DNA from 2 places in the Pseudaeromonas sp. HNCC25DJ180 genome. Region 1 is predicted to be linked to the other one. Evidence: predicted binding sites of a transcription regulator. Region 1 holds the regulator's gene; the other holds the start of a gene.

What was found. Region 1 encodes MetJ, which represses methionine synthesis genes. Its sites were predicted from a motif close to AGANNTCTAGANNTCT; they were not measured.
Region 2: metA (homoserine O-succinyltransferase MetA) is a predicted target of MetJ. The motif match lies at 12,734-12,749, and genes of this name have one in related genera.

What each region holds. Positions count from the first base shown of each region.
Region 1 covers NZ_JBVAYF010000003.1:210,135-224,730, forward strand. The annotation lists gene gspF (type II secretion system inner membrane protein GspF) at 1-912, shown strand, start outside; gene gspG (type II secretion system major pseudopilin GspG) at 1,003-1,440, shown strand; gene gspH (type II secretion system minor pseudopilin GspH) at 1,441-2,169, shown strand; gene gspI (type II secretion system minor pseudopilin GspI) at 2,166-2,525, shown strand; gene gspJ (type II secretion system minor pseudopilin GspJ) at 2,512-3,150, shown strand; gene gspK (type II secretion system minor pseudopilin GspK) at 3,147-4,136, shown strand; gene gspL (type II secretion system protein GspL) at 4,133-5,320, shown strand; gene gspM (type II secretion system protein GspM) at 5,317-5,796, shown strand; gene ACZYTD_RS04110 (type II secretion system protein N) at 5,793-6,542, shown strand; gene yrfG (GMP/IMP nucleotidase) at 6,595-7,275, opposite strand; gene nudE (ADP compounds hydrolase NudE) at 7,348-7,920, shown strand; gene metJ (met regulon transcriptional regulator MetJ) at 8,174-8,494, opposite strand; gene metB (cystathionine gamma-synthase) at 8,671-9,834, shown strand; gene ACZYTD_RS04135 (bifunctional aspartate kinase/homoserine dehydrogenase II) at 9,877-12,288, shown strand; gene ACZYTD_RS04140 (MliC family protein) at 12,616-13,224, shown strand; gene ACZYTD_RS04145 (YncE family protein) at 13,349-14,338, shown strand.
Region 2 covers NZ_JBVAYF010000010.1:1,068-15,663, reverse strand. The annotation lists gene rpoD (RNA polymerase sigma factor RpoD) at 1-1,590, shown strand, start outside; tRNA gene ACZYTD_RS10430 (tRNA-Ile) at 1,696-1,771, shown strand; gene ACZYTD_RS10425 (hypothetical protein) at 1,994-3,721, shown strand; gene ACZYTD_RS10420 (DNA recombination protein RmuC) at 3,669-5,288, opposite strand; gene ACZYTD_RS10415 (hypothetical protein) at 5,476-6,255, opposite strand; gene ACZYTD_RS10410 (SDR family NAD(P)-dependent oxidoreductase) at 6,471-7,169, shown strand; gene ACZYTD_RS10405 (YjbQ family protein) at 7,246-7,491, opposite strand; gene metH (methionine synthase) at 7,590-11,312, opposite strand; gene ACZYTD_RS10395 (MGMT family protein) at 11,458-11,784, shown strand; gene metA (homoserine O-succinyltransferase MetA) at 11,789-12,706, opposite strand; gene ACZYTD_RS10385 (HD-GYP domain-containing protein) at 12,879-14,153, shown strand; gene ACZYTD_RS10380 (molybdopterin-binding protein) at 14,266-14,596, shown strand, end outside.

The sequences.
Region 1 (14,596 bases):
CTGATGGCGGCGGTGCGGGGCAAAGTGGTCGAAGGCCATGGTTTGGCGGACTCCCTGGCGGGTTTTCCCTCCATCTTTGATCAACTCTATCGCGCCATGGTGGCCGCGGGGGAAAAATCCGGTCATCTGGAAAAGGTGCTGAACCGGCTTGCCGATTACACCGAGCAGCGGCAGAAGATGAAGAGCAAGCTGATGCAGGCGATGATCTACCCCGTGATGCTGACCCTGGTGGCCGTCGGGGTTATCTCGATCCTGCTCTCCTCCGTGGTGCCCAAGGTGGTGGAGCAGTTTATTCATATGAAACAGGAGCTGCCCTTTTCCACCCGCTTCCTGATGGGCGCCAGCGACTTTGTCCGTGATTTTGGTCTGGTGATAGTGGCGTTGGTGATTGGGGCGTTATTTGTGTTTCGCTGGTGGAATCAAAAACCGGAGCGGCGGCTGCGTTACCATGCTCTGCTGTTGCGCCTGCCGGTGATTGGCCGCGTCAGCCGGAGCCTGAACACGGCCCGTTTCGCCCGGACCCTGAGCATTCTCAACTCCAGCGCCGTGCCCTTACTGGAGGGGATGCGCATCAGTGGCGAGGTGCTGACCAATGATCTGGCACGGGAGCGCCTGGTGGAGGCTTCCGAGCGGGTGCGCGAGGGGACCAGCCTGCGCTCTGCGTTGGAGCAGACCAAACTCTTCCCCCCCATGATGCTGCACATGATAGCCTCGGGTGAGCGGAGCGGTGAGCTGGATAGCATGCTGGAGCGGGCAGCCGACAACCAGGACCGTGAGTTTGAGAGCCAGGTCAATATCGCCCTCGGGGTGTTTGAGCCAGCCTTGGTGGTGAGTATGGCCGCCATAGTGTTGTTCATCGTCATGGCGATCCTGCAGCCCCTGCTGCAACTGAATAACATGGTGAGTATGTAGGTCTCCTGCCTGGGTTATCTTCCGATGCGGCCTGCGGGCGGCTCATTTTTTCGATGCAAGGTGTCACTTAGTTATCAATGGGAGTAGTGCATGAATAAGCAACGTCAACGCGGTTTTACCCTGCTGGAAATCATGGTGGTTATCGTGATCCTCGGTGTTTTGGCTAGCATGGTGGTGCCCAACCTGATGGGTAACAAGGAGAAGGCGGATCGACAAAAAGCGGTGAGCGATATCGTCGCCCTGGAAAATGCGCTCGGCATGTACAAGTTGGATAACAGCGTCTACCCCACGACAGAGCAGGGTATGGAGGCCTTGGTGACTAAGCCCCAGAGCCAGCCTGAACCGCGCAACTATGCTGAAGATGGTTACATCAAGCGTCTGCCCAAAGATCCCTGGGGTGGTGACTATCAACTGGTCAGCCCGGGTGAACATGGCAAGATCGATGTGTTCTCCAATGGCCTGGATGGTGAAGCGGGTACCGATGATGACATCGGCAACTGGAACATGGATCAGAAGGGCGACAAATAAATGCCGCGTCGCTGCCGGGGCTTCACCCTTATCGAGATCATGTTGGTTATCGTGATCATCGGTTGTGCCGTGGGTATCGTGGTGTTGTCGATACCCGGTGCGGGCGGCTCTGGCGATCGTGATCTCAAGAGCCTGAGTGAGCAACTGGCGGCCTCCGTCCGCATGGCCGCCGATCAGTCCGTGCTGGAGGGGCGTACCATAGCCCTGCAAGTGGATGACTCGGGCTATCAGTTCCTGGTGCGTGAGGCGAAAACCCCAGCCCGCGACGACGCGCAGGCGCAGGATGGCGATAAGCCAGCCCAGCCCAATGACGAGGCGCAAAGCGAGAACAGTAGCGCCAGCAAAGAGATCCCCACGGCTTGGGAAGATCAGGTCTGGGTCCCCTATGAGAAGGAAAAGTTTGCCTCCAGTCATGAGTTTCCCGAGAACACCAAGATAGAGCTGGACCTGGGCGGCTTGGCGCTGGAGAGCGAAGAGGCCAAGATTGGTCAACAGAAGCCGGACTGGTTTGCCCAGAACGACGGTGAAGAGGGCAAGGCCAATCCGGAGCCACAGATTTTCCTGTTGCCGGGTGGCGAAATCACGCCCTTTAAGCTGACGATCACCGAGGTACTGCCCGGGGATGAGAGTGGCAGCGAGGGCCACTTCTATCGCCAGATCCGTGGCGATGAGGCGGGCCAGGTCCGCTTGCTGACCGCCGACCAGGTGAAGGCGGAGGATGACCAGTGAACGCCAGAGGGATGACCCTGCTGGAGGTAATGGTGGCTTTGGCCATCTTCGCCGTGGCTGGGCTCGCCCTGGTGCGTACCGTGAGCCAACAGACAGTGGGACTCTCCGCCCTGGAAGAGAAGACCCTGGCCACCTGGGTGGCGGATAACCATCTGGCCGAGGTGAAACTGGCCAAGAGCTGGCCCGGACTCTCCTGGACCGAAGGCACAGAGGAGCTGGCAGGGCGCAAATGGTACTGGCGCTGGCGTGGTGTCGAAACCGAAGACGATCAATTTCGCGCCATCGATGTGGAAGTGCGCACCGATAGCCAATCCAAGAATCCCAGAGTGACGTTGCGTACCTATGTCAATCGCTAAGCGCCAACCCGCTCTTCCCGTTCGCCTCGGCGCCGGCTTCACTCTGCTTGAGGTGCTGCTGGCCTTGGTCGTCTTTGCCAGCCTAAGCCTGAGTGCCTATCAGGTGCTGCAGGGGGTGCTCAAGAGCGATGAGAAGAGCCGGGTCAAGGTAGAGCGGCTTGCCAGCGTGCAGCGGGCCTTCGGCGCGCTGGAGCGGGATTTCAGCCAGATAGTGCCACGTTCTTCGCGCATCAATGGCGAGGTCAGCAAGGTGGTATTTCAGGCGGCTCGCTATCAGATGGAGAGTGATGATTGGTCCGCCAGCTTTGTGCGTGCCGGTTGGCTCAATCCAGGCGCCGTACTGCCCCGTTCACAACTCCAGAAGGTGGGTTACCGCCTGCGCGAGGGCAAGCTGGAGCGGTTGAGTTTTCTCTACGTCGATCCGGCCATAGGTACCGAGCCCACAGTCACACCCGTGCTGGAGCAGGTGAAAAGCTTCGGGTTGCGTTTCTGGAACGGCAGCAACTGGCTGGAGGAGTGGAGTAACAGCGCTATCCTGCCGACGGCCGTGGAGGTGACCCTGGTGCTGGAAGATTATGGCAAGGTGCGGCGTCTGTTTCTGGTCGCCCTGGAGAGCCAGCCATGAAGCGCCAGCGCGGGGTAGCCCTGCTGGTGGTGTTGCTGATCCTGGCCATAATGATGGTGGTGGCGACTAACATCAGTAGCCGCTTTCAGCTGCAGTTGATGCGAACGAGTAATCTGGTCACCCTGAGCCAGGGTAAGTGGTACGCCATGGCCGCCGAGGCTCTGGTGAGCAAGATACTACACCAGGATATCAAGGACAGCCCGACCCGGGTCCACCTGGCCCAGTATTGGGCTAGCCAGGGGCAGATCTTTCCGGTAGAAGGGGGCACCATACACGGGGTGATCCACGATGCCCAGGGCTGTTTCAACGTCAACTCGGTCAACAGCGGATCCACGGGGGCCGATGCGGCGGAGCCCAGTTATGCGGGCAAAGTGTTCCGCCAACTGTTGATCAATTTGAAGGTCGAAGAGTTCGAGGCGGCACAGATCACCGATGCCTTGCGCGACTGGATCGATCCGAATGATGAGCTGGTCTCCAGCCTGGGGGCGGAAGACGCCTGGTATCAGGGGCTCAAGGTGCCCTATGTCGCGGCCAATGGCCCGCTGACCGACATCAGTGAACTGAGATTGGTGCGTGGCATCACACCCAGTATCTACCGCCGTTTGGCTCCCATGGTCTGTGCTCTGCCGAGCAAGGAGATGGCGCTCAACGTCAACACGCTGCGCCCTGAGCAACTGCCGTTGGTCTCGGCCCTGTTTATCGGTCAGCTGGACGCGGAGCAGAGCAAGCGGTTGTTGGAGGTTAGACCTCGTGACGGTTGGACCGGCACCGATCTTTTCATGAATGAGCCTCTGGTGGCTAATGCCGTGGCGAGCAGTGGGGTGGCGGCTGCGGTGTTCAAGCAGAGCCTGGGTGTCAACAGTAACTATTTCGAGGCCAAGCTGGAGGTGACCCTGGATGAAACCAAGATTCACGTCATCAGCCTGTTCAAGAGTAATAACAACAAGATCAGCGTGATCCGCCGACAGTACGGAGGCTCGGAGTGAACGAATATTTGGTAGTCCGCCTGGGGGTGGAGCCTACAGACCCAGTCAATTGGCTGGTCTGGTCGCAGATCGAACAGGGCATCATAGCCAGCGGTACCCTGGCGGGCGCCGCTGAATTGGTCCAGCTCCAGGAGCGAGCAGGCGGGCGCCCTATCATAGGGTTAGCGCCGGCCTCCGAGCTATTGTTCCGGGAAGTCACCCTACCTGGTCGCCTGAATCGGCAGACCATCAAGGCGCTGCCCTTCTTGCTGGAGGAGCAGATTGCCAGCGACGTGGAGTCTTTGCATCTGGTGGTGCTGAGCAGTCAGGAGCGGCAGGTTAAGCTGGTGGCGGTGGACAAGGAGCGCATGAGCCAATGGCTCACCTGGTTTGCCGAGGCAGGCTTGACCCTGAAGACGCTGGTGCCAGATGTGTTGACCTTACCGCTGGCGGTCGAGGGAGAGTGGAGTGCCGTCGAGCTCAATGGCCACTGGCTGGTGCGTCAGAGCGAGTGGGCTGGTTTACAGGCCGAGCCGGAGTGGTTGAGCGCCCTGTTCATCACCTTTGATCCCCCTCCCGTGGTGATCAGTTACAGCACGCCACCTCGTGATTGCCCTGGTGAGTGGCGCTCGCAACCGGCCGAGCTCGCCCTGCAGCTGATGGCGCAGGGGGCGCTTACCGCCCGGGGTAACTTGTTGACCGGCCCCTACCGCAAGCAGCCCGAGTGGCAGCGTTTGTTGCAGCCTTGGCGCAAAGTGGCCCTGGTGGCGGGGCTGTTTCTCACCCTGCTGCTGGGCGATCAGCTGCTCATGCTACGCAGCATGCAGCAGGAGAGTCAGCAGCTCAAGTTGCAGACGGTTCAGCTCTATCAGCAGTTGTTCCCCGGCGAGAAGCGGGTGATCAACCCCAAACAGCAGATGAACCAACACCTCAAGGCCCTGAGTGGTCACAGCAGCCATGATGGCTTCCTGCGCCAGTTGATGAAGCTGGTGCCCATGTTTGCCCAATTGCCAACGCTGCGACCGGATCAGCTGCGCTACGATGACACTCACGGCGAGATCCGTTTGCAGGCCACCGCCGATGGCTATCAGGATTTCGACCGCTTCCGCCAACTGGTGGCCCAGCAGTTCGAGGTCAAGCCGGGCGATATGAAGAGCGAGGGCGGTAAGGTGCAGGGCACTCTGCTATTAAGGAGCAAATCATGATGAGTTGGTGGAGCCAACTGAATGAACGTGAGCGGCGGCTGGTCGGTATTGGTGGCCCGCTGTTGTTGCTGGCGATCATCTACTGGGGTGCCTGGACCCCCTTCCAGCAGCATGTGCAGGAGGTGGAACGCCAGTTAGCTTCCCAACGGAATACCCTGGCCTGGATGGCGCAGAAGGGGGGGGAGATCCGTCAGTTGCAGTCTTCTGGTGGTAATCGCGTCGATCTCTCCATGACGCTGGAAGCCGTAGTGAATCTCACCTCACACCAACTGGGGTTGACGCTGACTCGGCTGCAGCCCATGGATAAGGAGCTGCTGGTGGAGATTGACCAGGTCGAGTTTGAGCGCCTGGTGAACTGGTTGGTGGTGATGGAACGAGATTATGGGGTGGGTGTCAAAGTGATAGAGATTGGCACCGAGGGTGAACGCAAGGGGACGGTGAAGATCCGTCGTCTACAGGTGGGCCGCGATAAATGAAGCGTATGATCCGGGGGGCACTGTTTACCCTGTGCTGTTATCTCTTCTTCCTGCTGGCTCAATGTCCGGCCGAGCGAGTCTTGCCCTGGCTGCCTTTGCCGCCAGAGCTCAAACTGAGTGGTGTCTCCGGCTCCATCTGGCAGGGCGAGGTGGCCCGTATCGATTGGCGTGGCACCACACTGCGCAAGGTAAGTTGGCGGCTGCCCATCAGCAGCCTGCTGCTGGTGAGTCCGGCGTTGCAGCTCACCTTCAAGGATCCTGGCACCCTGTTGGGGCGGGCTGAGGTGAGCGGCTTGCGCCAACCCCAATTGAGTGACGTGAGTCTGCAGGCTCCGGCCGACTGGATCATGGCTCAGGCCAAGTTGCCCCTGCCGGTTACGGTCAGCGGTAAGATACAGTTGGAGCTAGATCAGCTCCAGATCACCCCGACTCGTTGTGAGGCGCTGCAGGGCACTTTACAGTGGAGTGGCGCGGGTATGGATTCCCAGTTTGGCTCCTTGCGTCTGGGTTGTGCCAAGGCCGATCTGAGCTGCGCGAAGGGCAAGCTGGTGGTCAAGCTCAAGCAAGGTTCGGAGCAGTTGCAGGTGGAGGGGCGCGGCGAGTTGAGCCTGCCCAATACCTACAGCTTCCAGGGCACCCTGACCCCGGGTCAGGGTTTGCCGGACAGCATGGCTCAGGGGCTGAATTTCATCGGCCAACGTGACAGCCAAGGCCGGGTGCGACTGGATTATGCGGGTCGCTTCTAGCCGGGTGATAGCGAAATAGTGATAAGGCTCCTTTTGGGAGCCTTATCTGTTTTTACGCTTGTGGGCAGGGGGTTGCCAGCAGGCTCGGCAGCAGGGTGCCATAGTCGCTGATGGCCGGAAAGTCGGTCACCTGCTGATGGGGCTGTTGGCTGTCCGGGTTGAGGATCCCCAGCAGGTGGCCGATGCCAAACTGCCGAGCGGCTTGTAGTATGCGCTGGGAGTCGTCGATAAACAGGGTGCGTGCAGGGGTGAACTGCAGCCGCTGGTGTAGGGCTTGCCAGCAGCCTTGATGCTCCTTGGATAGGCCAAACTCATGAGTGGAGTAGAGCCCATCTACGTAGTGATCCAGGGGGGTGTGCTTGAGCTTCAATGCCAGACTGGCCGGGTGGGCATTGGTAAAGAGATAGAGGCGTCGGCCACTGTGGCGCAGGGCATCAAGAAAGGGGCGGACATCTGGCCGCCAGCGCACCTTGTGCTCTATCTCCTGTTTCATGGCCACTATGTCCAGTTGCAACTGCTCGCTCCAGTACTCCAGGCAGTACCACTCCAGCGTCCCGGCCACGGCGGCAAACTTGGGCTGTAGTCGCACCCGAGCCTCATCCAGCGGGATGCCGCGGGCCTGGCCCCAGCGCTCCGGCACCAACTGTTGCCAGAAGTAGTTATCGAAGTGCAGATCGATCAGGGTGCCATCCATATCCAACAGCACAGTTTCTATCTCTTGCCAGGCGAGCATGGTGTTCCTTGTCTGACTTTGCTTACAATGGCCATCTGATGTGGCGGAGGCGGCGATTATAGCCGAACAGCGATGACACAGGAAAAAAGCAAGCCGGAGATCCTCAAACGGGAAGTGGTGGCCGAGAGTCGCCTCTTCAAGGTGGAGTCACTCCACCTGCGCTTTGCCAATGGCGAGGAGCGGATCTACGAGCGGATGCAGGGGGGGCACAGGGGCGCCGCCATGGTGGTGCCGCTGCTGGATGACCAGACCCTGCTGCTGGTGCGCGAGTATGCGGCCGGCACCCACAGCTATGAGCTGGGATTTCCCAAAGGGGTCATCGACCCCGGTGAAGAGTGTTTTACCGCCGGCAATCGGGAGCTGATGGAGGAGGCCGGGTATGGGGCTCGAGAGCTGGTGCATCTGAAGCAGGTGGCCCTGGCGCCGGGGTTCTTTGCCAGCCGCATGGATCTGTTGCTGGCCCGGGATCTCTACCCTGACTCGCGGGAGGGGGACGAGCCTGAGCCCCTGGAGCTGGTTACCTGGCCCCTGGCCGAGGCCGAAGCGCTACTGGAAAACCCGGATTTCAACGAGGCGCGCTGCATAGCGGCCCTGCTGTTGGCCCTGCGCTGGCTGCAACAACAAGGTCTCTATCAACCCAAATGAGCAGGCAACTGATCATGAAAAGGGTTTCTATCACGGCAATGAGCGGCCAGTCAGGTAGAGTAGCTTCATAGCTGTTACATCTCCTTAAGTCGGAGTAACTGCTGCAAGGGTCGATGCCTACGTACTCCTTGTCTCCCAACTGATTATTTTATCGACGCGGCCTGGCCGCGTTTTTTTTATCTTTTTTTTGGGGGGGGAAGCCAGAGACGACTAAGGCAGCCTGGGCTGCCTTAGTGCGGGGACGCGAGGATCGCTATTCGTCATACTTCTCTATGGGCTTGCCCAGCAGCTCCATGATGGCGCGGCTCGACTCGGGTATGTCGTCGGGCCTGTCCTTGCGCAAATCCTCATCGCCAGGCAGTGGCTGGCCGGTGAAGGCGTGCAGAAAGGCTTCGCACAGCAGCTCGCTGTTGGTGGCATGGCGCAGGTTGTTCACTTGGCGCCGGGTCCGCTCGTCGGTGAGGATCTTCAATACCTTGAGCGGAATGGAGACGGTGATCTTCTTCACCTGTTCACTCTTCTTGCCGTGCTCTGCGTAGGGACTGATGTAGTCGCCGCTCCACTCTGTCTTCATCGCTCAACCCATATTCTGCCAATGCCGGCGGATTTTAACCCTTATACCAGGTAATGGCAATCCAACAGCAAAGCCATTTGGACGTCTAGAAGTATTGACGGCTTTTGTGGCGGCAGGTAAGGTGTAAGCTGCATTCAACTTCTACTCTATTTCAGCACCCCAGTCAGGAGAGGCACATGGCGGAGTATCAACGCGAAACCTACGCAGTCAAATCAGGCATAGCCAGCGATCAACAACATGGCGCCGTGGTGCCGCCCATCTATCTCTCTACCAACTATACCTTTGCCGGCTTCGGCGAGAAGCGGCAATTTGATTACAGCCGCTCCGGTAACCCGACGCGGGAGTTGCTGGGTCAGGCGCTGGCTGAGCTGGAAGGGGGCGCCGCCGGTGTCATCACAGGCACCGGCATGGGCGCCATCAATCTGGTCGCCACGGCACTGCTCAAGAGCGATGAGCTGCTGGTCGCCCCCCACGACTGTTACGGTGGTACCTATCGCCTGTTCCAGCATATGGCGGCCCGTGGTCACTACCGGCTGCTGTTTGTGGATCAGGGCGACGAGGCGGCGTTGGCGGCCGCCCTGGCTCAGAAGCCGAAACTGGTCTGGGTCGAGACGCCCTCCAACCCCCTGTTGCGGGTGGTGGATGTGGCCGCGCTCTGCGCCGCGGCCCATGGCGTGGGGGCCCTGGTGGCGGTGGATAACACCTTCCTCTCGCCGCTGTTGCAGCAACCGCTGAAGTTGGGTGCCGATGTGGTGGTGCACTCCACCACCAAGTACATCAACGGCCACTCGGATGTGGTGGGTGGTGCCGTCATTGCCAAGGATCCGGCCCTGGCCGAGCAATTAGCCTGGTGGGGCAACTGCCTGGGTCATACCGGCGGCGCTTTCGACTCCTACCTGACTCTGCGTGGCCTGCGTACTCTGGCGCCGCGCCTGCGTCAGCATCAGGAGAACGCCGCCGCCATCATAGCTTACCTACAGCAGCAGCCGCTGGTGGGCAAGATCTACCATCCGAGCCTGCCGTCGCACCCCGGTCATGAAATTGCCAAACGCCAGCAACATGGATTTGGTGCCATGTTGAGCTTCGAGGCCAAACTGGATCTGGAGCAGATGAAGTGCTTCCTGGGAGCCCTGGAGCTCTTCTGTCTGGCCGAGTCGCTGGGGGGCGTTGAGAGTCTGGTGGCCCATCCGGCCAGCATGACCCATGCGGGCATGGATGCCGAAGCCCGACGAGTCGCGGGGATTACCGATCAACTGTTGCGCTTGTCGGTGGGGATTGAGCATGCGGATGACCTGATCGCCGATCTGGATCAGGCCTTTGCCAAGGCGCGGGCTTTATAGTAGCGGTTTTTATTGGCGCGTCAGCGCAGTGGAGGAGGGGTAATGTCCGGTCGTCAGGTGCATAAGTTTGGTGGCAGTAGTCTGGCCGATCCCGGCTGTTATCGTCGGGTGGCGGGTCTGATTGAACAGCAGGCGGCGGGTCATGAGCTCATAGTGGTGTCCGCGGCGGGCAAGACCACCAACCGGCTGCTGCAACTGCTGGAGCTGGCCGAGGCGGGGGATCATGCCCAGAGCGTGGTCATTACCGCGCTGCAGAGTTATCAGCAGAGCCTGATTGATGATCTGCTGGAAGGGGAGGCTCAGACTGAACTGTCTGCCGCATTGGCCGCGGATCTGAAGGATCTCTGCCAGAGCCTGGCCTCGCCTGTGGATCACTTCGAGCGTAACCGCCTGCTCGCGTTGGGTGAGGTGTGGTCGGCACGGCTGCTGGCCGCTTTGCTGCACTCTCGCGGCAGTGCCGCCACCTGGCTGGATGCCCGTCGTTTCCTGCAAGCCGAGGAGGCGGCCTTGGCCCGGGTGGCCATAGCGCCCTCCCGTGAGCGGCTGCAGAGCCTGCTGGCCGAGTTGGGGCCACAGCATGTGGTGGTCACCGGCTTCATCGCCGCTGACGAGGCGGGCCATACCCTGTTGCTGGGGCGCAATGGCTCCGACTACTCCGCCACCCTGCTGGGTGCCTTAGCCGATGCCGATGCCACCACCATCTGGAGTGATGTGGCCGGGGTCTATAGCGCCGATCCTCGCCGGGTCAAGTCGGCCCATCTGCTGGAGCGTCTCTCCCTGGCTGAGGCCAATGAGTTGGCGCGACTCGGTTCCCCTGTCTTGCACAGCCGGACTCTGCAGCCGCTCCTCGATAGCCAGCAGCGCCTGGCGTTGCGCTGCAGCTATGACCCTGAATCAGGTTCGACCCAGATAGTGCGCCGCAAGTCCCAGGTCAAGGGCGCTCGCATCGTCACCTCTTTAGATCAGGTGGTGCTGCTGGAGCTGAAAGTCGCGCCGCAACAGGCCTACGCCGAAGCTACCGCTACGCTGGAGGCGGCGCTGGCCCAGCAACAACTGACGGCGCTGGCGACTCATCATCAGCCGGATCGCAAGCTGTTGCGCCTGGCCTATACCCCGGAAACCGCCCCCAACGCCGAGGCGCTGTTGCAGCAGTTGCAACAACAGGGGTTATGCAGCGGCCTGATACTGCGTGAAGGTTACAGCTTGCTGGCCCTGGTGGGGGCGGGCGTGTGTGACCACGCCGAACAGTGTCACCGCTTCTATCGCCTGCTGGCCGATCAACCCCTGGAGTTTATCCAGACCAGCAAAGAGGGGCTCAGCCTCATCGCCGTCGTGCGCGAGGTGACGCTGGAGCCGCTGCTGCTGGCTCTGCACGCCAGCCTGTTTCATCACACGCGCCGTGCTGGCATTGTGCTCTTTGGCCGTGGCAATATTGGCAGCCAGTGGCTCGATCTCTACGCTCAGGAGAAGAGTCGCCTGGAGCGAGAGCATCATCTGGAGTTGACTCTCTATGGGGTGTTTGACTCTCGCGGTGGCATGTTGGCCGAGGCGGGCCTCGATGCGCGGCAGATGCTGGACCACTTCCTGCCCGAGCCCTACACGCGGGGTGAATTGCTGGCCCAACTGGAGCAGCATAGCTTCGATGCCCTGATCCTCATCGACCTCACCGCCAGTGAGGAGTTGAGCGACTACTATCCTGACTTCGGGCAATTGGGGGCGCACCTCATCACCGCCAACAAGTATGCTGGCTCGGCCCCCATCGACTTCTACAATCGGGTTAAACAGAGCTTTGCCGATCATCAGCGTCAGTGGCGCTATAACGCCACGGTCGGGGCGGGGTTGCCCATTCAGAGCACGCTGCAGATGCTCTCTCACTCAGGGGATCGCATTCATGGGGTGAGCGGTATCTTCTCCGGCACCTTGAGCTGGTTGTTCCAGCAATATGATGGCACTCGCCCCTTCTCCGAGCTGGTGGAGGAGGCGTGGCAACATGGTCTGACCGAACCGGATCCTCGGGAGGATCTCTCGGGCCAGGATGTGCGGCGCAAGCTGCTGATCCTGGCGCGCGAGGCGGGTTTTGCCCTGGAGCCCGAGCAGATCACCCTGCGGAGCCTGGTGCCCTCCCGCTTGCGCAAGCTCAGCCGCGAAGCCTTCATGGAGCGGCTTGCCGAGCTGGATGAGCCCATACTGGAGGCCTTCGAGGAGGCCCAAGCCCATGGCAAGCAGCTGCGCTATGTGGCGCGTCTGCAGCGGGACGGTCGGGCCAGCGTCGGTCTGGAGGAGCTGGATCCCCATCACAGCTTCCTCAATCTGCGCCCCTGCGACAACATCTTCGCCATCGAGACCGATTGGTATCGCACCAACCCCTTGATCTTGCAGGGGCCGGGTGCGGGGCGGGAGGTAACGGCCGGCGCCGTCCAGGCCGACCTGTGGAGCATCTGCGCGGCACTCTAACTCACCATCAGCCCCTCTTGAGGGGCTGATGCTTGTCAGTTAAGAGGTTCGGGCGAGAGAGCCTCTCTCGCCAACTCGCCGTAAACCCTTCCGTGGGGGCTCGATGTCGGTATCCCTGCCGCCAACGGTTGGCTCAAAAGGCTATCTCGCCTTCACTAATTGACTGGTATTACTCTTCTTGAAGGCACTGTTGTTTTGTGTTGTTACTTTGCAGCAAGAGCCGCACAACCAGGTTTTAATGACGTTATTTTCATCCGGTTGTCATCTGGTTGCCAGGGGACATGGCATCACAGATGCGGGGTCTCAGGTCTCACTAAGGGGAAAGATATGACGCCAAAGGCTATCAGTTCATCCGGCTTGGGGTTGCTGCTGCTGGGGGCCGCGAGTCAGGCCCAGGCGGCCGAAGGCCCGGCCTTTGCCTGTGACAAGGTGGAGAAGGGGAGCATAGCGGCGCTGGTGTGTCAGGATGCCGGGCTCTCAGCCCTGGACCGCCAGCTCGCCTCTGTCTATGCCGCTGCCAGCAAGCGGGCGGTGAATGAACAGCCTCCCACCCTCAAAGCCGAGCAGCGGGGCTGGATCAAGGGGCGGGATGAGTGCTGGAAGAGCGAAGATAAGCGAGCCTGTGTCGCCGAGAGCTACCAGCTGCGCATAGTCGAACTTCAGGCCCGCTACCGCCTGGTGGAGAGCATAGGCCCGGTCACCTGGCAGTGTGATGGCAACCCGCACAACGAGGTGATCACCACTTTCTTCAAGACCAACCCCGGCACCCTTATCGCCGAGCGCGGCGATCAAAGCTCCCTGATGACCCAGCAGCCAAGCGGCAGTGGCACTCGTTATGCTGGCCGCAACGAAAGCTACTGGGAGCACCAGGGCGAGGCGACTATCGTCTGGGGTTATGGCGCCCCCGAGCTGCACTGTAAGAAGAGTCCAGAGTAGGGCTCAGATTGCCGACGCTGTGCGGAGAAATCATACTTGCTTGTTCGAGTCCCATGATAGGATTTGGCTTCATTTGTCGCTATCGACAAGTGGTTGTTGAATAGTAATCACGGGAATGGACACCATGAATAACAAATTGATTCTTATAGTGTGCGCGCTGGGTTCAATGTCGGCGCAAGCTGCAAGTGGATTTATCGAAGATTCGGCTCGGACAGATGTGGCTTATGACTCGGCCCGTCAAATTCTTTATATCAGTGGTGGCGATTCTGTTCGTCGCTATGACATGTTGAAAAAGCAATTTCTGGCGCCATTAAAGCTGGGTGGTAGTTCTCTGGGGCTGGATATTTCTCCCGATGGACGGACCCTGGCCGTTGCCAATGGCTATCGTGGAGCCAAGGCCAATTTTGTGGATCTGGTCAATCTGGCAACCCTGAAGAGTAAACGTGTCAGCTTTCTTCTGGAATATGGTGAGGGTGGGACTTATAGCGTAGCGTGGGATCTTTATGGTGATCTGCTGGTGTCCAGTAAGTATGAAGGTTCAGGTTGGGTGCCGCTGCGCAAGATATCGGCGCGCGATGGGGCGGTAACAGAGCTGGGCTCGATCAATCAAGACTCAATGTTAGCGGCATCGGCAGACAAAAAGAGCATTGCTGTTGCCGAAGCCAATATCTCCAGTGGGGTCTGGGGGGTCTATCATGCCGGAGACACCAGTTATAAGTCTGATAATAGCCTGAATTCATTTAACTTCGAGATTGGTATCTCTGCTGATGGCTCTCAGGTGGCTATTCCCTCTTACAAAGGAGCGATGATAGACGATGCCAACAAGGTATTCCCTGCGGTTGGTGAGTCTGCAGGGGGGTTGCCGATTGCTGCGGCCTATTCGGCGCTGGAGAACAAGGTCTATTTCCCCATAGCCCAAACAAACTATATTGCCGTGTATAGTGCTTACAGCATGAAAGAGCTGAAGCGCTACACTGTACCTGGAACATATGATTGGACCGGAGGAAATGGGTACATAGAGGGGCGAACTAAGGTAGCTAACGACAACTCTTTCCTCTTTTCCACTCTGGATAAGGGAGTCTATTACACCACTATCCGCAAACCTGCCCAGTAATCTGGAGCATGATATATGCGCAGGCAAGCCCGCTCATTAAGCGGGCTTTTTCACATAAAAATTGACCACTTTCTGAGTCTCTGGGATCCCCCGTCGTTACGGGATGTGGTTGCTTAGACTTCCGTTTGATACAAACGCGCCAGCGGGAGTCCAGGATGGGTGTCCTTTGGGGTATCGACGCTAGAACCCCTTCACTCCCCCTATCCCCGAGGCCGTGCACTGCTTGGCCTTCTTTGTTTCACTGTGCGGAGAAATCAT
Region 2 (14,596 bases), on a different contig from region 1:
TCGGTGGAGTCAGAAATTGGCCGCACCACGGATCCCGTCCGCATGTATATGCGCGAGATGGGTACCGTTGAGTTGCTCACCCGCGAAGGCGAAATCGACATCGCCAAGCGCATCGAAGATGGTATCAATCAGGTACAGAGCTCGGTCGCCGAGTATCCTGAGGCCATCACCTATCTGCTCGATCAGTATGACAAGTACGAAGCAGGCCAAATTCGCCTGGGCGACATCATAGCCGGCTTCGTCAATCTGGACGAAGACGATCTGCCTCCGACCGCCACTCACATCGGCTCCGAGCTCAGCGAAGATGAGCTGGCCGATGAAGACGATGATGAAGAGGAAGACGAAGAGAGCGAAGACGACGATAGCGATGATGACGGTGGTCCCGATCCAGAACTGGCCCGTGAAAAATTCGGCGATCTGCGCACCCAGTCTGAAGTAACCCGCGTTTCCATCAAGGCCCACGGCCGTGAAGACAAGCGGACCCAGATTGAAATCACCAAACTGGCCGACGTATTCCGTCAATTCCGCTTGGTGCCAAAGCAGTTTGACCGTTTGGTCAACAACATGCGCGAGATGATGGAGCGCGTACGGGTCCAGGAACGCATCATAATGAAGTGTTGCGTCGAGCGGGCCAAGATGCCGAAGAAAAACTTCGTCTCCCTGTTCACCAACAAAGAATCAGATCTGGCCTGGTTTGAACAGGCACGCAGTGGCGGCAAGTCCTGGTCTACCGCCCTCAACGACGTCTCCGAAGATGTGGAACGCGGCGTTGCCAAGTTGCAACAGGTGGAAGAAGAGACCGGTCTCTCCATCTCCCAGATCAAGGATATCAACCGTCGCATGAGCATAGGTGAGGCCAAGGCCCGCCGTGCCAAGAAAGAGATGGTGGAAGCCAACTTGCGTCTGGTGATCTCCATCGCCAAGAAGTACACCAACCGCGGTCTGCAATTCCTGGATCTGATCCAGGAGGGCAACATTGGCCTGATGAAGGCCGTGGATAAATTCGAATACCGCCGCGGCTATAAGTTCTCAACCTACGCCACCTGGTGGATCCGTCAGGCCATCACCCGCTCTATCGCGGATCAGGCACGCACCATTCGTATCCCGGTGCACATGATTGAGACCATCAACAAGCTCAACCGTATCTCCCGTCAGATGCTGCAGGAGATGGGGCGCGAGCCGAGCCCGGAAGAGCTGGCCAGCCGCATGGGTATGCCGGAAGACAAGATCCGCAAGGTACTGAAGATCGCCAAAGAGCCTATCTCGATGGAAACCCCCATCGGTGATGATGAAGACTCCCATCTTGGCGACTTTATCGAGGACACCACCTTGGCACTGCCAGCTGATGCGGCCACCGCAGAAAGCCTCAAGGCAGCCACCAAGGATGTTCTCGCTGGCCTCACCGCCCGTGAAGCCAAGGTCCTGCGCATGCGCTTCGGCATCGACATGAACACAGACCACACCCTGGAAGAGGTCGGCAAACAGTTTGATGTGACCCGCGAGCGGATCCGTCAGATCGAAGCCAAGGCGCTGCGCAAGCTGCGCCACCCCAGCCGCTCCGAGGTTCTGCGCAGCTTCCTGGACGAGTAGCCCGCAGAGAGCGTCTAGATGCAACGGGTTGCTGCTTTTATAAGCATCTAACCCGTTGATATCTGGACTATCTGAAACAGGATCTTTATAATCCTCCCCACATTCGGCCCCTTAGCTCAGCGGTCAGAGCAGGCGACTCATAATCGCTTGGTCCCCAGTTCAAACCTGGGAGGGGCCACCAAATAAATCAAAGGCTTACAGAGAAATCTGTGAGCCTTTCGTTTTTTGTGCGCCGGCAGGAAGCCCACACGCTTCGTCGCCTGTTTTAGCTGGCACATCCACAGCCCACCCCCTCTCCCTCCCATTTGAACTACGCTTTGCATAGAAGAGAACCTCGCGTTGCTCTTTCTTGACCACACAGGCAGGGCTAGTAGCGCCAGGCGGCACTCCAGGGAGGAAAGCCATGCAGCCATCACAGCACACAGCACAGGCGAGCCATTGGCCCAGGCTGGCCATCATAGCTGCGGTTGGCTTGCTGCTGGCACTGCCGCTGCTGCTCAATGGCTGTCCCCGCGGCCACGATATACTGCACCACCTCATCTTCAGCCATCACTTCACCGCACAGTTCTGGCAGGGGGAGCTCTACCCGCGCTGGCTGCAGAACATGAATGGCGGCTTCGGCAGCCCCGTCTTCTTTTTCTACGCCCCCCTGCCCTTCTGGGTGACGGCCCTGCTCTCGCCCCCCCTCTGGATAGAGGGCATCAGCACGCAACCACTGGCGATCAGTGCCACATTGGCCCTCATCGCCTCGGGGCTCACCGCCTATCTCTGGTTACAGAGTTTCTGCCTCCCTCGCCATGCCCTGCTGGCCGCCCTGATCTATATGGCACTGCCCTATCACCTGCTGGTCGATCTCTATATGCGTTTTGCCTTCGCCGAGTTCTGGAGCTTCGTCTGGATGCCGCTGATCCTCTACTACAGCCGCCATCTGGCTTTGGGCGCCCGCAGCGCCATCGGCTTGGCCTTCGCCCTGGCGCTGCTCATCCTCACTCATCTGCCCAGCTTCATCCTCTTCCTGCCTGTGGTGATAGGACACGCCCTGTTTGTCCCGACCGCCCGACATAGAGTGCACTCTCTGCTGATCCATGGCCTGGCCTGCGCGCTCGGGGTGGGGCTCGCGGCCCTCTACTGGTTACCGGCCATGACCACCCAGCAGCATGTCTCCATGCCCAGCATGTATACGGGCTTTCTCTTCTATGCCAACAGCTTTCTCGACAGTTGGCCCAACTTCCAAAATGGCTGGAGCTTTCGCCGCTATCTGAGTTTTATCTCGGTCTTGACGGCTGTGCTGGGTGGCTGCGCCTGGTGGGTAAGCCGCTCAGCCCCCGCTTGGCAACGGGAGCATAAATTCTGGCTGCTGGTTGCCCTAGGCGCGCTCTATATGATGTGGCCCATCAGCAAACCTGTGTGGGATTGGCTGCCAATAGTGCAGAAGGTGCAATTCCCCTGGCGTTTCGGCGGTGTGCTGGCCCTGGCCACCGTCGCCCTGATCGCCCTGGCGAGCACGGGAGTGGATGCAAAGATCAATGCCAAGGCCGCAACCTGTGGCTGGGCCGTACTGGGCCTGTTGCTGCTGAGTGAACTGCTGGTGGGGATCCAGCCCATGTTTATGCAACCGGTCAGCGAAGAGACCTCTCGCCAATCGCTGTTAACCTCCCGCAGCCCGTTGGAGTATCGCCCCCGCTGGGTTCCCCCCGAACTCTTCAGCTTTCAGCAGATTGGCCACTTCGCCAGCGATACAGCCAAGATCCAGAGCTTGCAGAGTGACACTCGCTGGCAACTACTGGCTTGGCAACCCAGAGCCATAGCGGTGCAAGTGACCGCCCCCACGGCCAGCCAACTGACACTGCACCAGTTCTATTATCCGGGTTGGCAAGCCAGCTTGGCCGAGGGGACGCGACTGCCGCTGGGGCCCAATGCCAACGGCCTGCTGCAACTTGCCATACCCGCAGGCTCCTATCGCCTGAACCTAGCACTGACGCCCCTACCGCAGGAGCTGGCCGGAGAGTTGATCAGCGCCCTATCGCTGCTGGTCGCCCTGCTCTGGGGCTATCGGCAACGCAGAAGCCGCGCGGCCGCTAGAGCACACTCACTTCACTCCCATCGGCCAACTGACCCCACTCCAGATTGAGCCCCTCGCCCAGCTCCAGATTGAGCCCCTCGCCCAGCTCCAACTCGGCTCGCTCCACCAGCTCACCAGGCAACTCTTTTTGCACCGCGACCCCCAACTCCTTGAACTCGGCCGCCTGTTTGATGAGATTGCCACGCCCGGAATAGAGTTGAGCCAGCGCCTTGTCGTAGCTGCCCTTGGCCCGATCCAACTGTTTACCCACCTCCTGCATGCTGACTAAAAAGGCGTGCAGCTTGTTGTAGAAGCGCTCGGCACGGTTAGCCAGCTCGGCTGTGTGTTTGTTCTGATCCTCAAAGCGCCAGAGTTGCCGCACTATGTTGAGACTGGTGAGCAGGGTGGTGGGAGTCGCCACCAGCACATTGCGCTCTATGGCCCGCTGGTAGAGGGCTGGATCGTGACGCAGCGCCGCCACATAGGCTGACTCAATGGGAATAAACATGATCACCACCTCGGGGGAGTTGAGGCCGGGTAGCTTGTGGTATTCCCGCTCGGCTAACTCCAGGATCCGCGCCCCCACCGCCTGGGCATGTTCCACCAGCGCCTGTTGCCGCTCCAGATCCTCCTCGGCGTTCACATAGCGGGTGTAGGCGCTGAGCGACGTCTTGGCATCTATGATGAGTTGCTTGCCTTGGGGAAGGGAGACCACGACATCGGGCCGCAACCGCCCCTCCTCGGTATTGAAGGAGACCTCACGGCGGTAATCTTGGCCCAACCGCAGACCTGAGCCATCCAGCACATTCTCCAGCATCAGCTCACCCCAGTTGCCCTGGGTCTTCTTCTGCCCCTGCAGGGCAGTTGTCAGCCGCTCGGCCTGCTCTGTGATGGTTCGGTTGAGTTTCTGCAGGTTTTCCAGCTCATTTTTCAGCTCACTGCGCTGCTTGAGCTCCTCCACATGGATGCTCTCCACCTTCTGGCGGAAGCCCTGCATCTCTTGCTGCACCGGGCGCAATAGTTGAGTGACGCTCTCCTGGTTCAGCGCCTTGAAGGCTTGCCCCTTGCGCTCGAGGATCTCGTTGGCCAGCTGCTCGAATTCGGTTTTCAGCAGCTCACGGCTCTCGCCCAGCTGTTGGAGCTGGGCGGCGAAATGGTGCTGCTTCTCCGCCAGTGACGTGCTGAGCTCGGCATATTCACGCTCGCGCTGAATGAGCTGCTGGGCCGTCTGTTGGTGTCGCTGGCGCTCACCATCCAGTTCCTGCTCCAATTGCTGGAGTCGCCGCTCACGTTCGGCCAATTGTACGCCATGGTGCTGGCTCAGGGTGGTTTGCAACCGCTCCAGCTCCTGCTGCTTCTGGAGCAGGAGTTGATCCAGACTGATGCACTCCTGATCCAGCCGCCCCAACTGCACCTCCAGCCCCCCCTTCTGCTCGGTCAGCCGCTGATTGTGCTGTTGCAATGTGTTCAGCTGAAGACGCAAGGCTGCGGCCTCCTCCTGAGATTGCTGCCGTTGCAGCGCCAGCAGCCCAGATCGCGGCTGACCACGCCACCAGGTCAGCAGCCCCCCCAGCAGGAGCGCCGCCAGGGCAATCAACAATACGACCAGCGGGGTAACGGGGGGAAATGAGTTCATGGCACTCCTTAACAGCAGAAACAGCAGACAGCTCAAAGAGAGGAACAGAGAGAGGCATTGGCTGTCATCATATCGATGGCACTGGATAAATATACACGTCAATGTTTCAGGCAGCCACTGTTCTGGCAAAACGGCGAGGTAAACGAAGGAGGGTCAGGCCGGACAGCTCTCCGGCCTGAGGTAACAGCTAGAGACCGGCTTGTTCCTGCCAGCGGGCAGCCTTGTCGGCATCACGCACAAAACCCATCCCCTTGGCCTGCTCGGCCGGGAAGGGCGTCAAACCGCGGGTATAGAGGGTGGCGACAAAACCGGCGAGCCCAGGCGTCGGCTGCTTGGCGTAATTCATGATGGCGATACGTCGCACCTCATTCTCCGCTTCGATTAGCACGCGCACGAAGGCATCCTGCTCCTTGCGATCATGGCCCATCATTACGGGCGTACCGGCATCGAACAGCTCATAGAAGTGCGCCATGCACGCCTGCAGATTTTGTTTTTCGCACAACTGGACCAGCAGGCGGTTGGCCTCCTGAAACAGAGGGTTGGACGGCAACTGCAGCCACATGGCCTCCCGCTGGGGTGTCATCCCCTCCCCAGGCAGTTGCAGCATGGGCTTGCGCGCCTGGGTGGCCAGCAGGGCGGCATAGAGCAGCGCGGCCTTGGGCTCCTCAGCAATATGGGGCTGCAGCAGCGCCTGGTAGTGCTTGAACATGGCATCGCCACTCTGACTCATCAGCGGCTTGCTGACCAAGGTGGCATATGCCAGAGGCGACTGCTGGCGCGAGAGCTCATCAAACTGGGCCAGCAGCTCCTTATAGGCGGCCGCATTCTCTTTGGATTGAGTGGGCGTAGCCTGGACCTCCGTTTTTTCCTGTGGTGCCGCAGGCTTGATCGCGCCAGCGCTACTCGCCCAGGCCCCAACACTGACCATTCCCAACCCCAAGGCACAGAGGCCGACTACATAACGCATAATGCTTCCTTAAATTCATTCACAGCCATAAGAGCCCGATTATTCCCGTAAGCATATCACCTTGCTGTGACTGGCTCAGGGCTTTGGCAAAAACCGAGAAAAAGTAAGGCGTCACGTCTGAGAAGCCGGCTCTCTATCCCGCAATACAGCATGACAGGCTCGCTATTACGCACCACCTATTAGACTATTTGCGCATGCATCTCAGGGAGAACACCATGCCACATCTATTGATCACCGGGGGCAATAAAGGCATAGGCCTAGAAGTGACCCGCTATTTTCTGCAGAGGGAGTATCAGGTCACGGTAGTGGCGCGGGATTTTTCCTCCTTCGAACTGGCAGGCCATCCGCGGCTCACCACCATGGCCTTTGATCTTGCCGATACGGGCCAGATCCCGCCGCTACTGGCGGAGGTCGGCCCCGTCGATGTGCTGGTCAACAATGCCGGTATCATGCTTTCGCTGCCCTATGATCACTACCCACCGGAGCAGATCGCCCATATTCTGAAGATCAACATCGAGGCACCGGTGGCCTTTATCAATGGCGTGGCCAAGGGGATGATGGCGCGGGGCGCCGGACGCATAGTCAACAACGCCTCCATTGCCGGGCACATTGGCCATCCCGACATTTGGTACGGCATCACCAAGGCCGGACTGCTCAATGCCACCAAGAGCTACGCCAAGCTGCTCGGCCCCCATGGCATCCAGATCAACGCCGTGGCCGCCAGCCCGGTCGATACCGATATGCTCAGCACCATTCCCGAGGCACGCAAGGCCGAGTTCAAAAAGAGCGTGGTCAGCGGCCGTTTTGCTCAAGCTGGCGAGATCGCTAATACCATAGGCTGGCTAGCCACCGAGGCTCCCGACTATATCAACGGCAGCTGTATCGATATCAACGGCGGATCCTATCTGCGCTAGGTCGGCGACTTCCCTGCAGGGTGATGATTAACCGGCGGCGAGCGCCGTGATCCCGGAGCTCGCCCAGTTAGATTCCCTACCAGATTCCCAGCGCCAGGGCGCCTTGGCGTATGGGTAGCAGCAGGCAGCTCTTGATATGGGCGGGCAGATCGTCGTTCCCCTCATCGTTGTGGCGATAATAGGGGGTGTGGAGAGAGGAGGGCTCATCCTGCGGCACCAGGCAATGGAACACGCTCTCGAAATCCTGGCGCATTCTCTCCTCCGTCACCAGATGAAAGCCCCACTCCCGCGCCTGCAAGCGGCTCTCCTTTTGCTGCCACATGGCCTCTCCCGACAACCAAATTAAGATAATGCTAGATAAAATCAGGCCCTCCACCGGGGAGGGCCTGTCGATACCATACTAAGCCGCCTACGCCGCCATTACTCCGGCTGATAGCCCAGGTTCGGGCCCAGCCAGCGTTCGGCCTCTTCGAGGGTCATTCCCTTGCGTTCGGCGTAATCCTTCACCTGATCCTGCTGGATCCCGGCCACGGCGAAGTACTTGGCCTCCGGGTGGCTGAAGTACCAACCGGAGACCGCCGCCGCCGGCCACATGGCATAGGATTCGGTGAGCGTCATGCCGATGGCCTCTTCCACCCCCAGCAGTTGCCAGAGGGTGCCCTTCTCGGTGTGCTCGGGGCAGGCTGGGTAGCCCGGTGCCGGACGGATGCCCTGGTAGTTCTCGCGGATCAGATCCTCGTTGGAGAGATCTTCGTCCGCGGCATAACCCCAATACTCCTTGCGCACCTGCTCGTGCAGGTATTCGGCAAAGGCTTCGGCCAGACGATCGCAGACCGCCTGCACCAGGATGGCGTTATAGTCATCCCCCGCCGCCTTGTAGGCCTCAGCGATCCCGGACTCGCCAAAGCCACCACTCACCGCAAAGGCACCGACCCAGTCGGCGACGCCGCTGGCCTTGGGCGCCACATAGTCGGAGAGGCAGTAGTTGGGGAAGACGTTACCGTCACGGGCCTGGCTCAGCTTGTCGGTCTGCTGGCGCAGGCCGCGCAACACCTGCTTCACTTCGCTTCGCGACTCGTCGGTATAGACCTCGATATCGTCCCCGACGCTGTTGGCCGGGAAAAGACCCAGCATGCCGGTCACTTCCACCTCACCGCTGCCTTCGAGGCGATCCAGCATGGCCTGGGCATCGGCAAACAACTGCTTGGCCTCCTCGCCCACCACCTCATCCTCGAGGATGCGCGGGTACTTGCCCGCCAGCTCCCAGCTGAGGAAGAAGGGGGTCCAGTCGATATAAGGTCGCAGCGTGGCAATCGGTACCTGGCGCAGCACATGGATGCCGGGCTTGGCCGGTTTGGGCGGCTGGTAGGCACTCCAGTCGCAGGACCAGCCATTGGCGCGCGCATTTGCCAGCGACACCGCCTTGGTACGCGGCTGCTTACGGCTGTGCTGCTCGCGGGCCGCGTCATACTCTTTGGCCAGACGGGCGGCAAAGGCGGGCTTGAGTTCGGGTGAGAGCAGACTCTGGGCCACCCCGACGGCACGACTGGCGTTGGAGACATAGACCACGGGCTCATCGTAGTTCTGCTCTATCTTCACCGCGGTATGGGCCTTGGAGGTGGTGGCCCCGCCGATCAGCAGCGGTATGGTAAAGCCCTGACGCTGCATCTCCTTGGCCACATGCACCATCTCGTCCAGGGAGGGAGTGATGAGGCCGGAGAGGCCTATCATGTCGGCATTCACCTCACGGGCGGTCTGGAGTATCTTCTCGCAGGAGACCATGACCCCCAGATCGATGATCTCGAAGTTGTTGCACTGCAGCACCACGCCGACGATATTCTTACCGATGTCGTGGACGTCGCCCTTCACCGTCGCCATGACGATCTTGCCGTTGCTGCTGCTGCCGGACTTTCCAGCCTCGATATAGGGTTGCAGATAGGCCACGGCACGCTTCATCACCCGGGCAGACTTCACCACCTGGGGCAGGAACATCTTACCCGCGCCGAACAGATCGCCCACCACATTCATGCCCGCCATCAGCGGCCCTTCGATCACCTCGATGGGACGAGCACACTCCTGACGAGCCAGTTCTGTGTCTTCATCAATAAAGTCGGTGATGCCCTTGACCAGCGCATGCTCCAATCGCTTGGCCACAGGCCAGCTGCGCCACTCCTGCTCGCGCGGATCCGCCACCTGCTGCGCCCCGCCGCGATACTTCTCGGCAATGGCCAGCAGCGCCTCGGTGGCACCGGCGTGGGTGTTGCGCACCACATCCTCGACCGCCGCCTTGAGCTCGGCGGGGATGTCTTCGTAGATGGCCAGCTGACCGGCGTTGACAATCCCCATGTCCATGCCGTTCTGGATGGCGTAGTAGAGGAAGACCGAGTGGATCGCCTCGCGCACCGGCTCGTTACCGCGGAAGGAGAAGGAGACGTTGGAAACGCCACCGGAGATCATGGCATGAGGCAGTTGGCTCTTGATGTCCTTGACCGCCTCGATGAAGTCCATGGCGTAGTTGTTGTGTTCATCGATACCGGTGGCCACGGCGAAGATATTGGGATCGAAGATGATATCTTCCGGCGGAAAGCCCACCTCATCCACCAGGATGCGATAGGCGCGCTGGCAGATCTCGAACTTACGCGCCCGGGTATCGGCTTGGCCCTGCTCATCGAACGCCATGACGATGACGGCGGCGCCATAACGACGCACCAACTTGGCCTGAGCAATAAACTTCTCCTCCCCCTCCTTCATGGAGATGGAGTTGACTATCGGCTTACCCTGAATGCACTTGAGCCCCGCCTCGATCACCTCCCATTTGGAAGAGTCGACCATGATGGGCACCTTGCAGATATCCGGCTCAGTGGCAATGAGATTGAGGAAGCGCACCATGCAGGCCTCGGCATCCAGCATCCCCTCATCCATGTTGATATCGATGATCTGTGCGCCGCTCTCCACCTGCTGGCGGGCAATATCCAGCGCCTCGTCGTAGTTCTCTTCGCGAATGAGGCGCTTGAACTTGGCCGAGCCGGTGACGTTGGTGCGCTCGCCCACGTTGACGAACATGGTATCGGCACTGATGGTGACCGGCTCCAACCCCGCCAGACGACAGGCCACCGGGATCTCGGGCAAGGCGCGAGGCGGGCAACCGGCCACCGCCTTGGCCATGGCGGCGATATGGGCGGGTGTGGTGCCACAGCAGCCCCCTACCAGATTCAGAAAGCCGGACTGGGCCCACTCGCGAATATGGTCGGCCATCTCGTCGGCTTCCAGATCATAGCCACCGAAGGCGTTGGGCAGACCGGCGTTGGGATGCACCGAGACATAGGTCTCGCTGATGCGGGCGAGCTCCTCCACATACTGGCGCAATTCCTTCGGGCCCAGCGCACAGTTGAGACCAAAGGAGAGGGGCTGGGCATGACGCAGCGAGTTATAGAAGGCTTCGGTGGTCTGGCCGGAGAGGGTGCGCCCGGAGGCGTCGGTAATGGTGCCGGAGATCATCACCGGCAGGCGATGGCCCAACTTATCGAAGACGCTCTCCACCGCAAAGACCGCCGCCTTGGCGTTCAGGGTATCGAAGATGGTCTCGATCATGATGAGATGAGCCCCGCCCTCGATGAGCGCCAGGGTGGACTCCATATAGGCAGCAACCAGCTCGTCATAGGTGACGTTACGGGCACCGGGATCGTTCACATCCGGCGAGATGGAGCAGGTCCGGTTGGTGGGGCCGAGAATACCGGCGACAAAACGCGGCTTGGCTGGATCCCTGGCCGTCCACGCATCGGCCACCTGACGCGCCAACCGCGCCGCCTCGCGGTTGATCTCGGCACTGAGATCTTCCATATGGTAGTCAGCCATGGCGATACGAGTGGCATTAAAGCTGTTGGTCTCGAGAATATCGGCGCCAGCGGCCAGATAAGCCTCATGGATCTCACGAATGACCTGGGGCCTGGAGAGTACCAACAGGTCATTGTTGCCCTTGAGGTCGCTAGGCCAAGCGGCAAAACGCTCGCCGCGGTAATCGGCCTCTTTCAGCTCATAACTCTGGATCATGGTCCCCATGCCACCGTCGATGAGCAGAATGCGCTCCTGCAAACATTGAGTGAGCTGAGTATGAATGGGCGTTCCTTGCGCATGTAGTGCCACTGGCTGGTCCTCTTTACTGCGATGCCAGCCCTCGAGGGCCTGGCCTATTGAATTGGGTTGAGCATGACCCTCATCATACCTGAAGGTCGGCTCGACAACCTGACTCGCCCGCGCTAGAAAGGGGGTCAGGATAAAAAATCGGAAGATGAGTATGCGACCCTCACCCGCTCACGCCACGGATAGCTTTCAACAACGGGTCTACCAGGTGGTGGCAGCCATCCCCTATGGCCAGGTTGCCACCTACGGCACGATCGCACGCCTGGCAGGCTCTCCGCGGGTCGCTCGTCAGGTGGGCGGCATACTCTGCCGGCTACCGGCCGATAGCCGATTGCCCTGGCATAGAGTGGTCAACCGCTTTGGCACCTCTTCATTGCAAGACGAGGGGCGGCGACAACAGCAAGCGCTGCTGAGCGCCGAAGGGCTGGATGGTTCCGCACCGCTGGATCTGTGCCGTTACGGCTGGCAGGGGTAAAGCCTCACCCCTGCTTGTGCAGATCAAAGGGCGTATTCTGATAGACGTAATAGTTGAGCCAGTTGGAAAAGAGCAGGTAGCCATGGCTACGCCAGGTGGCACTCGGCTCAGTCGATGGATCATCGTTGCGATAGTAATTCTTCGGCAACTGTGGATTGATCCCGGCGCTGGTATCACGCTGATACTCGTTGTGCAGAGTGTCAGCATCGTATTCCGGGTGGCCCGTCACATAGACTTGACGACAATCCGGGCTCACCGCCAAGTAAACTCCAGCCTCTTCCGACTCGGCAAACACCCGCAGATCGGTATGGGCGCGGATAAACGCTCCCTCGAAGCTGGCATAGCGGGAGTGGGGCGCCAGGAAGTTATCATCAAAACCGCGTACCAGCGGATCCAACTCCACCAACCGACAGTGCTCGTAGACACCGGAGAGCTTCACCTCGCGGGTCTGTTTCTCCAGGCCATATAAAACCTTCAACGCCGCCTGTGCCGCCCAACAGAGAAACAGAGTCGAGGTGACATGTTGATGGGACCATTCGATGATCTCCACCAGAGTATTCCAGTAGACCACATCCGAGAATTGCGTCAGTCCCAGCGGTGCCCCCGTGATGATGAGGCCATCATAGCGGTTATGCTTCACCTGGGCGAAGTCCTGATAAAAGGTATCGAGGTGCGCCTTAGGGGTATTCTTTGATTCGCGATCATCGATGCGCAGCAAATCCACATGCACCTGCAACGGCGAGTTGGAGAGCATACGCATCAACTGGATCTCGGTTTCGATCTTTTTCGGCATCAGATTCAACAAGAGTACACGCAGTGGGCGAATGTCCTGGTGCAAGGCGCGACTCTCGGTCATGACGAAGATATTCTCTTCGCCAAGCACATCGGCGGCTGGCAGGCCGTCTGGGATCTTGATGGGCATGGTGCACTTCCTGTACTACATCGGTAAAAACGTCTGGACATCCAGAAATCTACACCAAGCGGCAACGCCTGTCATCCTTTGCGGTAATCTGATGTCGGTTTCATATTGCTGCTTTAATTTCACCGCCCCTTTGACTAGCATAAGCGTGTAGCTGAATAACAATAAGAGACTAATGGCTGGCATCAAGATTTCGGTCGATCGACTGCAGGTAGGGAATTACGTCAAGCTGCCATTAACTTGGAAGGAACACCCTTTCTTGTTTTCCAGTTTCATGATCAAGAACCAGGAGCAGATCGATCTCATTCGGCGTCTTGGCCTGAAGCAGGTGATGATCTTTCCCGATCGCTCCGACGCCCCCCCAAAGCCCTTGGCAGAAGAGGGTAGCAGCGATAAATCAGATGAGAGCAGTGACAATCTGGATAGTTTACAGAGTCAACTGACGGCCGAAAAAGAACGGCGTATCGAGCTGCTTAAACAGTATCGTCGCAACTTGCAGCGCAGCGAGAAATCGTTCGAGCGCTCCCTGAGCCAACTGCGTAACCTGATGAATAAGGTGCAAACCCGCCCCCTGACCGCCATGGCCGAGGCCCGCGAATTGGTGGATGGCATAGCCGATCAGTTACTCAAGGCAGAAGATATGGTGCTCCATCTGATGGCCGACTGCCCGGAAGGCGAGAGCATCTATTACCATTCGCTCAACGTCTCGATCTTAAGCATGATACTGGCCAAGGAGGCCGGTTTCACCGAGGCCGAGATCAAGCTGCTTGGCTTTTCCGCCCTGTTTCATGACATCGGCATGCTGCGTATCCCCACTCAGATACTGCGCAAAACGGAACCCCGGACCACCCCCGAAATTAATCTGATGAAGCAACATCCACGCTACGGCTTGGAATTACTGGAACTCACCAAGGAGTGCCCGGTTGAAGCCAAGTTTGTGGTGCAGCGTCACCATGAGCGCCAGGATGGCTCAGGTTACCCGGAGGGGCTAAAAGGATCACAAATCGATAAACTGAGCCAGATGGTAGCCGTGGTGGACGAGTACGATGAGCTTTGCCATCCCCAGGATCAGGCTAAAGCCAAAGTGCCCCATGTGGTGCTCTCATTTCTGTTCAAGAACCGCACCAAGCAACTGAACAAGGACTACATAGGTTTATTGGTCAAACAGCTGGGCATCTATCCCCCTGGTAGTGTGGTGCAACTCTCCAATGGCCAGGTGGGCTTGGTCATGTCCGTCAACTCCAAGCGCCTGCTCTATCCCAGCGTGCTGGTCTATGATCCCGCGATCCCCCGCCAAGAAGCCGCTGTTATTGATTTGGAAGAAGCCGGCCTCTCCATTGGCAAAGTGATCACCCCCTCTCGCTTACCTGCTCCCGTGTTCGAATATCTGAATCCTCGCACCCGCATCAGCTTCTATTTCGATCACAGCAACGTATCCGCCCATAAATAACCTTGTGCATGACTCCTAGCCCCCCTTAATCTGGGGGCATGACATCGGCTGCCGCAACCAGGTCAGCTCAGATCAAAGCACTCAGATTGTCGGCTACACAGGGAACCCGCTCATGATCATCGAAATTATCGCCACCGGAGATGAAGTTCTCACCGGTTTTACCCTTGATACCAATTCTGCCTGGCTCTGCCAACGCCTCCTGGAGCGAGGCTGGCAGGTTCGCCGCCGCCATACGGTCGGCGATCGCATGGATGATCTGGTAGACATTATTCAGGAACGAGGCCAGGTCGCCGATGTGATCATCATCAATGGCGGCCTGGGCCCAACCTCAGATGACAAAACCACAGAAGCGGCCGCTTTGGCGGCAGGAGTGGAACTAGAGCTACGTCAAGAGTGGCTACAACTGTTGCTGGAGCGCTACGCCGGTCGCGGTCGTATCATGC